Regions from separate parts of the Streptomyces sp. NPDC058671 genome, predicted to be linked through region 1. Evidence: riboswitches for the same ligand, from Rfam matches in the RefSeq annotation. Region 1 holds a riboswitch; the other holds the start of a gene.
The links. A riboswitch is a leader RNA that binds a small molecule or an ion and turns the genes downstream of it on or off. The one in region 1 is predicted to bind S-adenosylmethionine.
Positions count from the first base shown of each region.

Region 2: another riboswitch for S-adenosylmethionine. It lies ahead of thrC (threonine synthase); the one in region 1 lies ahead of ACFWV2_RS31295 (aminotransferase class V-fold PLP-dependent enzyme).

Region 1 covers NZ_JBHXSA010000038.1:11,731-17,021, forward strand. The annotation lists gene ACFWV2_RS31280 (Rieske 2Fe-2S domain-containing protein) at 1-779, shown strand, start outside; gene ACFWV2_RS31285 (cytochrome bc complex cytochrome b subunit) at 776-2,401, shown strand; gene trpD (anthranilate phosphoribosyltransferase) at 2,535-3,599, shown strand; SAM riboswitch class IV at 3,682-3,798, shown strand; gene ACFWV2_RS31295 (aminotransferase class V-fold PLP-dependent enzyme) at 4,016-5,291, shown strand, end outside.
Region 2 covers NZ_JBHXSA010000003.1:306,065-311,355, forward strand. The annotation lists gene ACFWV2_RS05795 (cold-shock protein) at 364-567, opposite strand; gene ACFWV2_RS05800 (MoaD/ThiS family protein) at 974-1,249, opposite strand; gene thrC (threonine synthase) at 1,264-2,574, opposite strand; SAM riboswitch class I at 2,568-2,712, opposite strand; gene ACFWV2_RS05810 (glucosyl-3-phosphoglycerate synthase) at 2,833-3,774, shown strand; gene ACFWV2_RS05815 (hypothetical protein) at 3,813-5,180, shown strand.

The sequences.
Region 1 (5,291 bases):
CCGCGCTCAACTTCGCGCTCGGCTGGACCCTCGGTCTCGCCCTCTTCTTCATCGGCGCGGGCGCGGTCCACTGGGCCCGCACCCTGATGTCCGACGTCGAGATCGCGGACGAGCGGCACCCGATCCAGGCCGACGCCGAGACCAAGGCGAAGGTCATGTCGGACTTCGCGGCCGGTGCCGCCGAGTCGGGCATGGGCCGCCGCAAGCTCATCCGCAACACGATGTTCGGCGCGCTGTCGCTCGTACCGCTCTCCGGCATCGTGCTGCTGCGCGACATGGGCCCCCTGCCCGAGAAGAAGCTCCGGACCACCATGTGGGCCAAGGGGCTTCAGCTCATCAACATGAACACGCACGAGCCGCTGCGTCCCGAGGACGTCGCCGTGGGTTCGCTGACCTTCGCGATGCCCGAGGGCCTCTCGGAGCACGACCACCACTTCCAGACCGAGATCGCCAAGGCCGCCCTGATGATCGTCCGGATCCAGCCGGAGGACATCAAGGACAAGCGCGAGCTCGAGTGGTCGCACGAGGGCATCGTCGCCTTCTCGAAGATCTGCACCCACGTGGGCTGCCCGATCTCCCTGTACGAGCAGCAGACGCACCACGTCCTCTGCCCGTGCCACCAGTCCACCTTCGACCTCTCCGACGGCGCCCGCGTCATCTTCGGCCCGGCCGGTCACGCCCTTCCGCAGCTGCGGATCGGTGTGAACGACAAGGGCTTCCTGGAGGCGCTCGGCGACTTCGACGAGCCCGTCGGTCCTGCCTTCTGGGAGCGCGGATGAGCACCGTGACCGACACATCGAAGAAGGCGCCCGCGGGTGAGCGGGTCGCCGACTGGGCCGACGGACGCCTGGGGATCTACTCGCTGGCCAAGGCCAACATGCGGAAGATCTTCCCGGACCACTGGTCCTTCATGCTGGGCGAGATCTGCCTCTACAGCTTCCTCATCATCATCCTGACGGGCGTCTATCTGACGATGTTCTTCCACCCGTCGATGAACGAGGTGGAGTACGCGGGACCGTACGTCCCGCTCCAGGGACAGCTGATGTCCGAGGCGTTCAACTCGACCATGCACATCTCGTTCGAGGTGCGCGGTGGTCTGCTCATCCGGCAGATCCACCACTGGGCGGCGCTGATCTTCCTCGCCGGCATGTTCGTGCACATGATGCGCGTGTTCTTCACCGGCGCGTTCCGCAAGCCGCGTGAGATCAACTGGCTGTTCGGCTTCCTGCTGTTCTTCCTGGGCATGTTCACCGGCTTCACCGGTTACTCGCTCCCGGACGACCTGCTCTCCGGCACCGGTGTCCGCTTCATGCAGGGCGCGATCCTGTCCGTGCCGGTCGTCGGCACGTACCTGTCGATGTTCCTGTTCGGCGGCGAGTTCCCCGGCGGCGACTTCGTGGCCCGGTTCTACTCGGCCCACGTGCTGCTGCTGCCCGGCATCATGCTCGGTCTCGTGGTGGCCCACCTCATCCTGGTGTTCTTCCACAAGCACACGCAGTTCGCCGGCCCCGGCCGCACGAACAACAACGTCGTGGGCATGCCGCTGCTGCCGGTCTACATGGCCAAGGCCGGAGGCTTCTTCTTCCTGGTCTTCGGTGTCATCGCCATCATCTCGGCGATCGCCTCGATCAACCCGATCTGGGCGCTCGGCCCGTACCGCCCGGACCAGGTGTCCACCGGCGCCCAGCCCGACTGGTACATGGGCTTCGCCGAGGGTCTGATCCGTGTCATGCCGGGCTGGGAGATCAACCTGTGGGGCCACACGCTGGTCCTCGGCGTGATGATCCCGCTGGCCATCTTCCCGGCGGTCCTCGCCGCGATCGCGGTCTACCCGTTCATCGAGTCCTGGATCACCGGCGACAAGCGCGAGCACCACATCGCGCAGCGCCCGCGCAACGCTCCGACGCGCACCGCCTTCGGTGTCGCCTGGATCACCGCGTACATGATCATGCTGGTGGGTGGTGGAAACGACCTCTGGGCGACCCACTTCCACCTGTCGATCAACTCGATCACCTGGTTCGTGCGGATCTTCTTCTTCGTCGGCCCGGTCATCGCGTTCATCGTCACCAAGCGGATCTGCCTCGGCCTCCAGCGCCGCGACAAGGACAAGGTGCTGCACGGACGCGAGTCCGGCATCATCAAGCGCCTGCCGCACGGTGAGTTCGTCGAGGTCCACGAGCCGCTCAGCCAGGGCGAGCTGCACCGCCTCACCGCGCACGAGCAGTACGAGGCCGCGGCGCTGCCGCCGGCCGTCGACGAGAACGGCGTGGAGCGCAAGGTCGGGCGCGTGGAGAAGCTCCGGATCAAGCTCAACAAGGGCTACTACGGCGACGACAGCCAGATCGCCAAGCCCACGGTCGAGGAGTACAAGGCGATCCAGGACGGCCACGGCCACCACTGATCACCTGAACTCCTGACCTGCCGGTCGCCACGGCGAGAGCCCCGTCCATTCGATGGACGGGGCTCTTTGCCGTCCCCGGGGCTCGATAGGCTGGCCATGACCTGTTGCGCGCGCAATCGACGATGGAGCTGCCATGAGCGCTGTGACCCCCGCTGGAGGATCGACGTCGGCGGGCCGCTCCTGGCCCGTCGTCCTGGACGGTCTGCTGACCGGCCGCGACCAGAGCGCCGAGGACACCGCCTGGGCGATGGACCGGATCCTGCGCGGCGAGGCCACCGACGCCCAGATCGCCGGGTTCGCGGTCGCCCTGCGCGCCAAGGGCGAGACCGTCGAGGAGATCTCGGGGCTCGTGCGCACCATGTACGAGCACGCCAACACGATCGAGGTGCCCGGCCCCTCCGTCGACATCGTCGGCACCGGCGGCGACGGCGCCAAGACCGTCAACATCTCGACCATGTCCGCGATCGTCGTGGCCGGCACCGGAGCCAAGGTCGTCAAGCACGGCAACCGGGCCGCGTCCTCCGCGTCCGGCGCCTCCGACGTCCTGGAGAAGCTCGGCGTCAACCTGGAGCTGACCCCGCGGCGGGTCGCCGAGGTCGCGGAGGAGGCCGGGATCACCTTCTGCTTCGCGGTGAAGTTCCACCCGGCGCTGCGTCATGTCGCCGCGGCCCGCAGGGAGCTCGGCATCCGGACCACCTTCAACTTCCTCGGTCCGCTCACCAACCCCGCCCGGGTGCGGGCCCAGGCCACCGGTGTCGCCGACGCCCGGATGGCCCCCATCATGGCCGGGGTGCTCGCCGAGCGCGGCTCCTCCGCGCTCGTCTTCCGCGGCGACGACGGGCTCGACGAGCTGACCACCACCGCCACCTCGCGGGTCTGGGTGGTCCGCGACGGCGCGGTACGGGAGGAGGCCTTCGACCCCCGGGACGTCGGCATCGACCTCGTGCCGGTGGAGGCCCTGCGCGGCGCGGACGCCTCGTACAACGCGGACGTCGCCCGCCGGCTGCTCGCGGGGGAGACCGGTCCGGTACGGGACGCGGTGCTGCTCAACTCGGCGGCGGCGCTCGTCGCGCTCGCCCCGGGGGAGGGCACCCTCGCGGAGCAGATCCGCGTCGGCATCGACAAGGCCGCGGAGGCGATCGACTCCGGCGCGGCCCGCCGGGCCCTGGAGCGCTGGATCGCCGTCAGCAACGCGTAGCGCGTGCACCGCCGTTCGACCCCGGTCCAGCATGCGGACCGGGGTCTTGCGCTTCGGCGATCATGTGGCAGGATGTCCTACAGGTCACGAGTGACAGCGTTTTGGCCCCGGCTTGCTGTCCGGCAACCCTCCGTCCGTGGCGGGGTGCCCCGGGTGATGACCAGGCCGTAGGCAGCGAGGTCTACGGCAAGCGCGGACCCCTCGAACACCAGGGGTCCTGGTCTCTCGAGGAGCTTTTTCCGTGAGCAAGCGAATGCGATAGGGCGAATCCGCCCCTACTTCACCCTCGGAACAGGGTCACTTCCGCGTACCCGCGTGCGCCCCCGACGTCTCCGAGGCATCACCCGTACCCCGCCGCGTCCGGCCGCGTACGGATCACCGAAGCCATTCCGCACCGCCCGCCGGGAGATACCGCCATGTCCGCACGCACTCACGCCGCCGTCGCCCCCGCCGCCGACGAGTCCGCCGACTCCTGCTGCGCCGCCCCGCTGCCCGTCCTCGGCCGGGACGTCACCGTCCCGCTCGTCACCGGCGGCGACGTGACCTACGCGGCGCTCGACTACGCGGCCAGCGCCCCGGCCCTCCAGCGGGTCTGGGACGACGTCGCCGCGTACGCCCCGTACTACGGCAGCGTCCACCGCGGCGCCGGTTATCTCTCCCAGCTCTCCACCGACCTCTTCGAGAACAGCCGCGCCACCGTCGCCGAGTTCCTCGACTGCCGCCCCGACGACCAGGTCGTCTTCACCCGCTCCACCACCGACTCGCTCAACCTGCTCGCCGCCACCCTCCCCGCCGACTGCCAGGTCTTCGTCTTCGAGACCGAGCACCACGCCTCACTGCTGCCGTGGCAGGACGCCCGCGTCACCTACCTCGACGCCCCGCGCACCCCGGAGCAGGCCGTCGCCACCCTGGAGCGCGCCCTCGCCGACCGCGACCCCTCCCCGAACTCCCGGACCCGGTCGGGCACGGGAGGCCCCGCGAGCCCCGCGCTCGTCTGCGTCACCGGCGCCTCCAACGTCACCGGGGAGCTGTGGCCGGTGAAGGAGCTCGCCGCCGCCGCGCACGCCCACGGCGCCCGCATCGTGCTCGACGCCGCCCAGCTCGCGCCCCACCACCCGGTCTCCGTCCAGGACCTGGACGTGGACTGGATCGCCTTCTCCGGGCACAAGCTGTACGCGCCCTTCGGCTCGGGCGTCCTCGCCGGCCGCGCCGACTGGCTCCAGGACGCCGAGCCCTACCTCGCGGGCGGCGGCGCCTCCCGCAGGGTGGCGCGCCGGGCCGACGGCGGGGTGGACGTGGAGTGGCACACCACCGCGGCCCGCCACGAGGCCGGCTCCCCGAACGTCATCGGCGTGTACTCCATCGCCTCCGCCTGCAGGGCGCTCACCGAAGCAGGCTTCGACGCCCTCGTCGCGCGGGAGCGGCACCTGATCGCCACGGTCCGCGCGGGCCTCGCCGAGGTCCCCGAGGTGAAGGTGCTGTCGCTGTTCGGCGACGACGCGCCCCGGGTCGGCGTCATCTCCTTCGTCGTGGAGGGCTGGAACAGCTCCCACTTCGCCGCCGCGCTCTCCGCCGAGTACGGCATCGGCGTCCGCGACGGACTCTTCTGCGCCCACCCGCTGGTCCGCACGCTGCTCGGCGGCGACCCGGGGACCCAGGGCGAGTGCGGCGCCCCCGAGGCCGCGCCCGGTG
Region 2 (5,291 bases), on a different contig from region 1:
TGAAGTGGTCCTCCCGGACATGGGGTGGATAACGCTCCAGGACCGCGCCGACGCCCGCGACGGACGGCCTCCGCAACTCCGCGTGGTTCCTTGCCCCACCCGGCCGGCGACCTCGTCATGCCCGATCCTCGTAGCACTCTCACCTGCCGAGTGCTAACGCCAATGATTAGCACTCGACCTAGGAGAGTGCAAGCCGTTCCGAAGGAACGCCGACGAGGGGTGGCGGTCGGGTGACGGGCGGGTGCGGGCGCCTCTCGACGGTCGGGACGCGGACCGGCCGGTGGCGGAACACGTCGAGGGGCCCGCATCCCCAGGGATGCGGGCCCCTCGACGGCGTTGCGTCGGTGGCCGATCGCGCCGCGCTCAGACGGCGAGCTTGACCATGTCCGCCTGCGGACCCTTCTGGCCCTGCGAGATCTCGAACTCGACCCGCTGTCCCTCTTCGAGGCTGCGGTAACCATCCATCTGGATCGCGCTGTAGTGGACGAAAACATCCGCACCACCGTCGACCGCGATGAAGCCGTAGCCCTTCTCCGCGTTGAACCACTTGACGGTGCCCTGAGCCATGCCTAACTCCCCTATTACTGGCCCTTGCGCGGGACCCGCACTTCGCGGACCCGGGTCAGACCCTGCGCCGGAACGCGTCGACCGCGGCTGAATGTATCTGCCCAACTGCCCTCTGCAACAGGTCAATCGAGCGAGAATTCTGGGCGTCACGGAAAGGTGAATCGGGGAGAATTCCTGGAATTACGGGGCAAGTCGGGCCCGGCAAAGTACGCAGAAGGTACACAAGGCGCACACACTTTGGCTGCTTCTCGACGGGCGGGGCGCATTCACATATGCACCCGGCATGAGCAGCGGAGGGGACTTCCCCAACTCTACCCCGCTCAACCATGCAGAATTGCCCCCTCCGCTTTATGGCGCGGAAGGGGCAATTCGAGATCTTCGACGAAGAGAGGACAACGGGTACGGCTCAGCCTCCGGCGACGGCCGGGATGATCGAGACGCCCGCACCCGCCGGGGTCGCCGTCTCCAGGCCCTGCTCGAAGCGCACGTCGTCGTCGTTCACGTAGACGTTCACGAAGCGGCGCAGCTTGCCCTGGTCGTCGAGGACGCGGGCGGCGATGCCCGTGTGGTTCTTCTCCAGGTCCTCGATCACCTCGGCGAGGGTCGCGCCCTCGGCCTGGACCTCGGACTGCCCGCCCGTGTAGGTGCGGAGGATGGTGGGGATGCGGACGTTCACGGCCATGTCTTCGTAACCTTTCAGAGCGCCAGGCCGGCGTCGCGGAACGCGTCCAGGCTCGGGCGGATGGTGACGGTCGCCTGAGAGGTGTCGGCCACCGCGTCCAGGGTCTTGAGTCCGTCGCCGGTGTTGAGGACGACGGTGGTGAGGTTCGGGTCGATCAGCCCGTTCTCGACGAGCTTCCTCGCGACGCCGACGGTCACGCCGCCCGCGGTCTCGGCGAAGATGCCCTCGGTCTGCGCGAGCAGCTTGATCGCGTCGACGACCTGCTCGTCGTTCACGTCCTCCACGGCGCCGCCGGTGCGGCGGGCGATGTCGAGGACGTACGGGCCGTCGGCCGGGTTGCCGATGGCGAGCGACTTGGCGATCGTGTTCGGCTTCTGCGGGCGGACGACGTCGTGGCCGGCCTTGAAGGCGACGGAGACCGGGGAGCAGCCCTCGGCCTGGGCGCCGAAGATCTTGTACGGCTTGTCCTTGACGAGGCCCAGCTTGATGAGCTCCTGGAGACCCTTGTCGATCTTGGTGAGCTGCGAGCCGGAGGCGATCGGGATGACGAGCTGGTCGGGGATGACCCAGCCGAGCTGCTCGCAGATCTCGTACGCCAGCGTCTTGGAGCCCTCGCCGTAGTACGGGCGGAGGTTGACGTTCACGAAGCCCCAGCCCTCGCCGAGCGGGTCGCCGATGAGCTCCGAGCAGAAGCGGTTGACGTCGTCGTAGTTGCCCTCGATGGCGACGAGGTCACCGCCGTAGACACCGGCCATGACGACCTTGCCCTGCTCCAGGTCGTGCGGGATGAACACGCAGGAGCGGAAGCCGGCACGGGCGGCGGCGGCGCCGACGGCGCCGGCCAGGTTGCCGGTGGAGGAGCAGGACAGGGTGGTGAAGCCGAAGGCGCGGGCGGCCTCGATGGCCTGGGCGACGACCCGGTCCTTGAAGGAGTGGGTCGGGTTGCCGGAGTCGTCCTTGACGAAGAGCTTGCCGGGGGCGACGCCGATCTCGCGGGCGAGGTTGTCCGCCTGGACGAGCTTGGTCCAGCCCGGGTTCAGGTTCGGCTTGTCGGCGACGTCGGCGGGGACGGGCAGCAGGGGGGCGTACCGCCAGATGTTGGCGGGGCCGGCCTCGATCTGCTTGCGCAGCGCCTCGGGGTCACCGGTGGGGAGGTCGTACGCCACTTCGAGAGGTCCGAAACAGAGTTCGCAGGCGAAGATCGGGCCGAGCGCGAACACTTCACCGCATTCGCGACAGGAAAGCCCGGACGCGGGACCGAGGTCGACGGTGGTGGCGGGGGTGACGGTCTGTACAGCCATGGAGGCGAGGCCCTTTCTCCTCATCTTTCCCATGACGAATTTTTCGCCATGAGACGGATTTGGCACCTTCCCTAGTCAGGGACCTCGCTGGAGTACGAGCTGCTGACTGGAGGGTTGCCGGGGCTTCAACGGGCCGTTTCCCTCTGCCCCTCTGGATGAGCGGTATTCGGTTGTGTGACGCGGGCGGCACCCCGACATGCATCGGGCGTCCGCGTTGTTCAAGACTGTAACCGAAGGCATGGACGGTCGAGATGGTCGTCCGAACCGCGAGATGGAGATCACGTGCTGGATGAGGTGGAGCGCTGGCTGGACCGGCGGTCCTGGTCCGTGGCCGATCGACCGCTGGAGCGGGTTCTCGCCGCCAAGCGCGGGACGAAGGTCAGCGTGGTGCTGCCCGCGCTGAACGAGGAGGCGACGGTCGGGGACATCGTCACCGTGATCCGGCGCGAGCTGATGGGCGGGGCGGCGCCGCTCGTCGACGAGCTGGTGGTGATCGACTCGGGGTCCACGGACCGTACGGCGGAGGTGGCGGCCGAGGCCGGGGCGCGGGTGGTCGCGCGGGACGCGATCCTCCCCCGGATACCGGCGGTGCCGGGCAAGGGCGAGGTCCTGTGGCGGTCACTGATGGTGACCAGTGGGGACGTCGTCTGTTTCGTGGACGCGGACCTGCGGGACTTCTCCGCGGACTTCGTGACGGGGATCGTGGGCCCGCTGCTCACCGACCCGGACGTGGACCTCGTGAAGGCGATGTACGACCGCCCGTTCAACGACACCCCTGGTCAGGGCGGTCGCGTCACGGAGCTGGTGGCACGCCCGCTGCTCAACCTGCACTGGCCGCAGCTGGCCGGTTTCGTGCAGCCGCTGGGCGGGGAGTACGCGGCCCGCCGTTCGCTGCTCGAACGGCTGCCGTTCCCGGTCGGTTACGGAGTGGAGCTGGCGCTGCTGGTCGACGCGCTGCACACGGTGGGCCTGGACGCGCTCGCACAGGTGGACGTGGGGGTCCGCAAGCACCGCCACCAGGACGGGCTGGCGCTCGGCCGGATGGCGGCGGCGATCTACCGGACGGCGCAGCTGCGGCTTTCGCGGGGACATCTGGTGCGGCCGTGGCTGACCCAGTTCGAGCGGGGTGAGTCGGGGTTCACGCCGCGGACGTACGCGGTGGACACGGAGGAGCGGCCGCCGATGGCCGAGATCGTGGAGTACGCGCGCCGCCGCGTGGCGTAACGCCCCATGATGATGTGTTTTGCCTACATTGCCCTTTTATGCGCTTCAGACAACATCACCTGGGAAAGGTACTCGCGGCCGTCGCACTGATGACGGGCTCGCTCGCGCTCACCGCCGCCGGACCGGTCGCGGCCGACGTGGTCGAGCCCTTCGGCAAGCGGTACGACGCGTCGCTGTACGGCGACTTCGCCACGATCGGCGACACGGTGACGGCCGCCAGGACCGGCACCACCGGCGGAGGCACCGGCGCCGGCGGCGGTTACGGCTCCAGCACCGGCCGCGTCGTGCTACCGGCGGGCGCCGAGGTGGCGTACGCCCGGCTGTTCTGGGGCGGGAACGACGGCACGTACACGGGGCCGAGCGGCGCGCGCCTGGGCCGCTGCGACCTCTCGGGCGCGGACGCCGTCCGCTCGCCCGGCGACCCCGCGACGACCGCCCCCGTGCTCAAGGTCGGCGCGGGTCCCGCGACCCCCGTCTCCCTCGACAGCATGGTCACCGACCCGGCCGGCGTCGAGGGCCCGCACTACTACACGGGCGAGTCCGACGTGACCGCCGCCTTCAAGGGCGTCACGGGCACGGACACGCGGATCGCGGTCGGCAACGTCTGGGCCCCCACGGGCAAGGGCTGCGTGGCGGGCTGGTCCCTGACGGTCGTCCACCGGTTCCCGGGGCCGGACCCGGTCCACGCCCCCGAGCGGCGGAAGGTCTACGTCTACGGCGGGCACGTCCTCCAGCGCTCGACCTCCCCCTCGACCACGATCACCGTCGACGGCTTCGAGCGGGGGCCCGGCCCGGTACGGGCGAGCGTGACGGCGTACGGGGACGGCTGGAGCGCCTCGGACGCCCTGTTCCTCGTCGACGGCAGGAACCTCCGGGAGAGCCGCACCGGCACGGTCCGCGACCTCCTCGTCGCTGAGGACGTGGGCGCGGTCCCGCCGGGCGCGACCTCGGCCGACCTGACCTTCTCCACGAGCGGCGACACGTACGTGCCCGCGGCGCTCGCCTTCTCCGTACCGGTGCCGACCCCGACCCCGACGCCGACGCGGGTGCCTGACCGCCCGGCGAAGACCGAGGACCCGGCGGCCAGGGACGGGAAGCCGATGAAGACGGGGCCGCCCGCCACGCGAAAGCCGACGAACGCCACGCCGACGAACGCCACGCCGACCCCGACACCCACCCCGACCCCCACTCCGACCCCGGTGGACGCCACTCCCACCCCCGCTCCCCCGGCGACGTCGGATCCGGCCCTTCCGCCTCCCCCGGCCCCCGGGCCGGGCGGTCACAGCGGCGCGATGGCCGAGACCGGCGGCGACGGCGAGCGGCTCTGGCTGCTCGGGGCGCTCGCCCTGGCGCTCGCGGCGACGGGCCTGGTGGCGAAGGCGGCGATGCGAGGCCGACGCGACTAGGGCCAGGCATCCCGCCTCCCGGGCCCCTTCCCCACCACCGGAGGGACTCGCGACCACCCTCCGTGGCCGGAACCCCCCCGTCTCGTATACGTACGTTTGAGCGTTTACGGG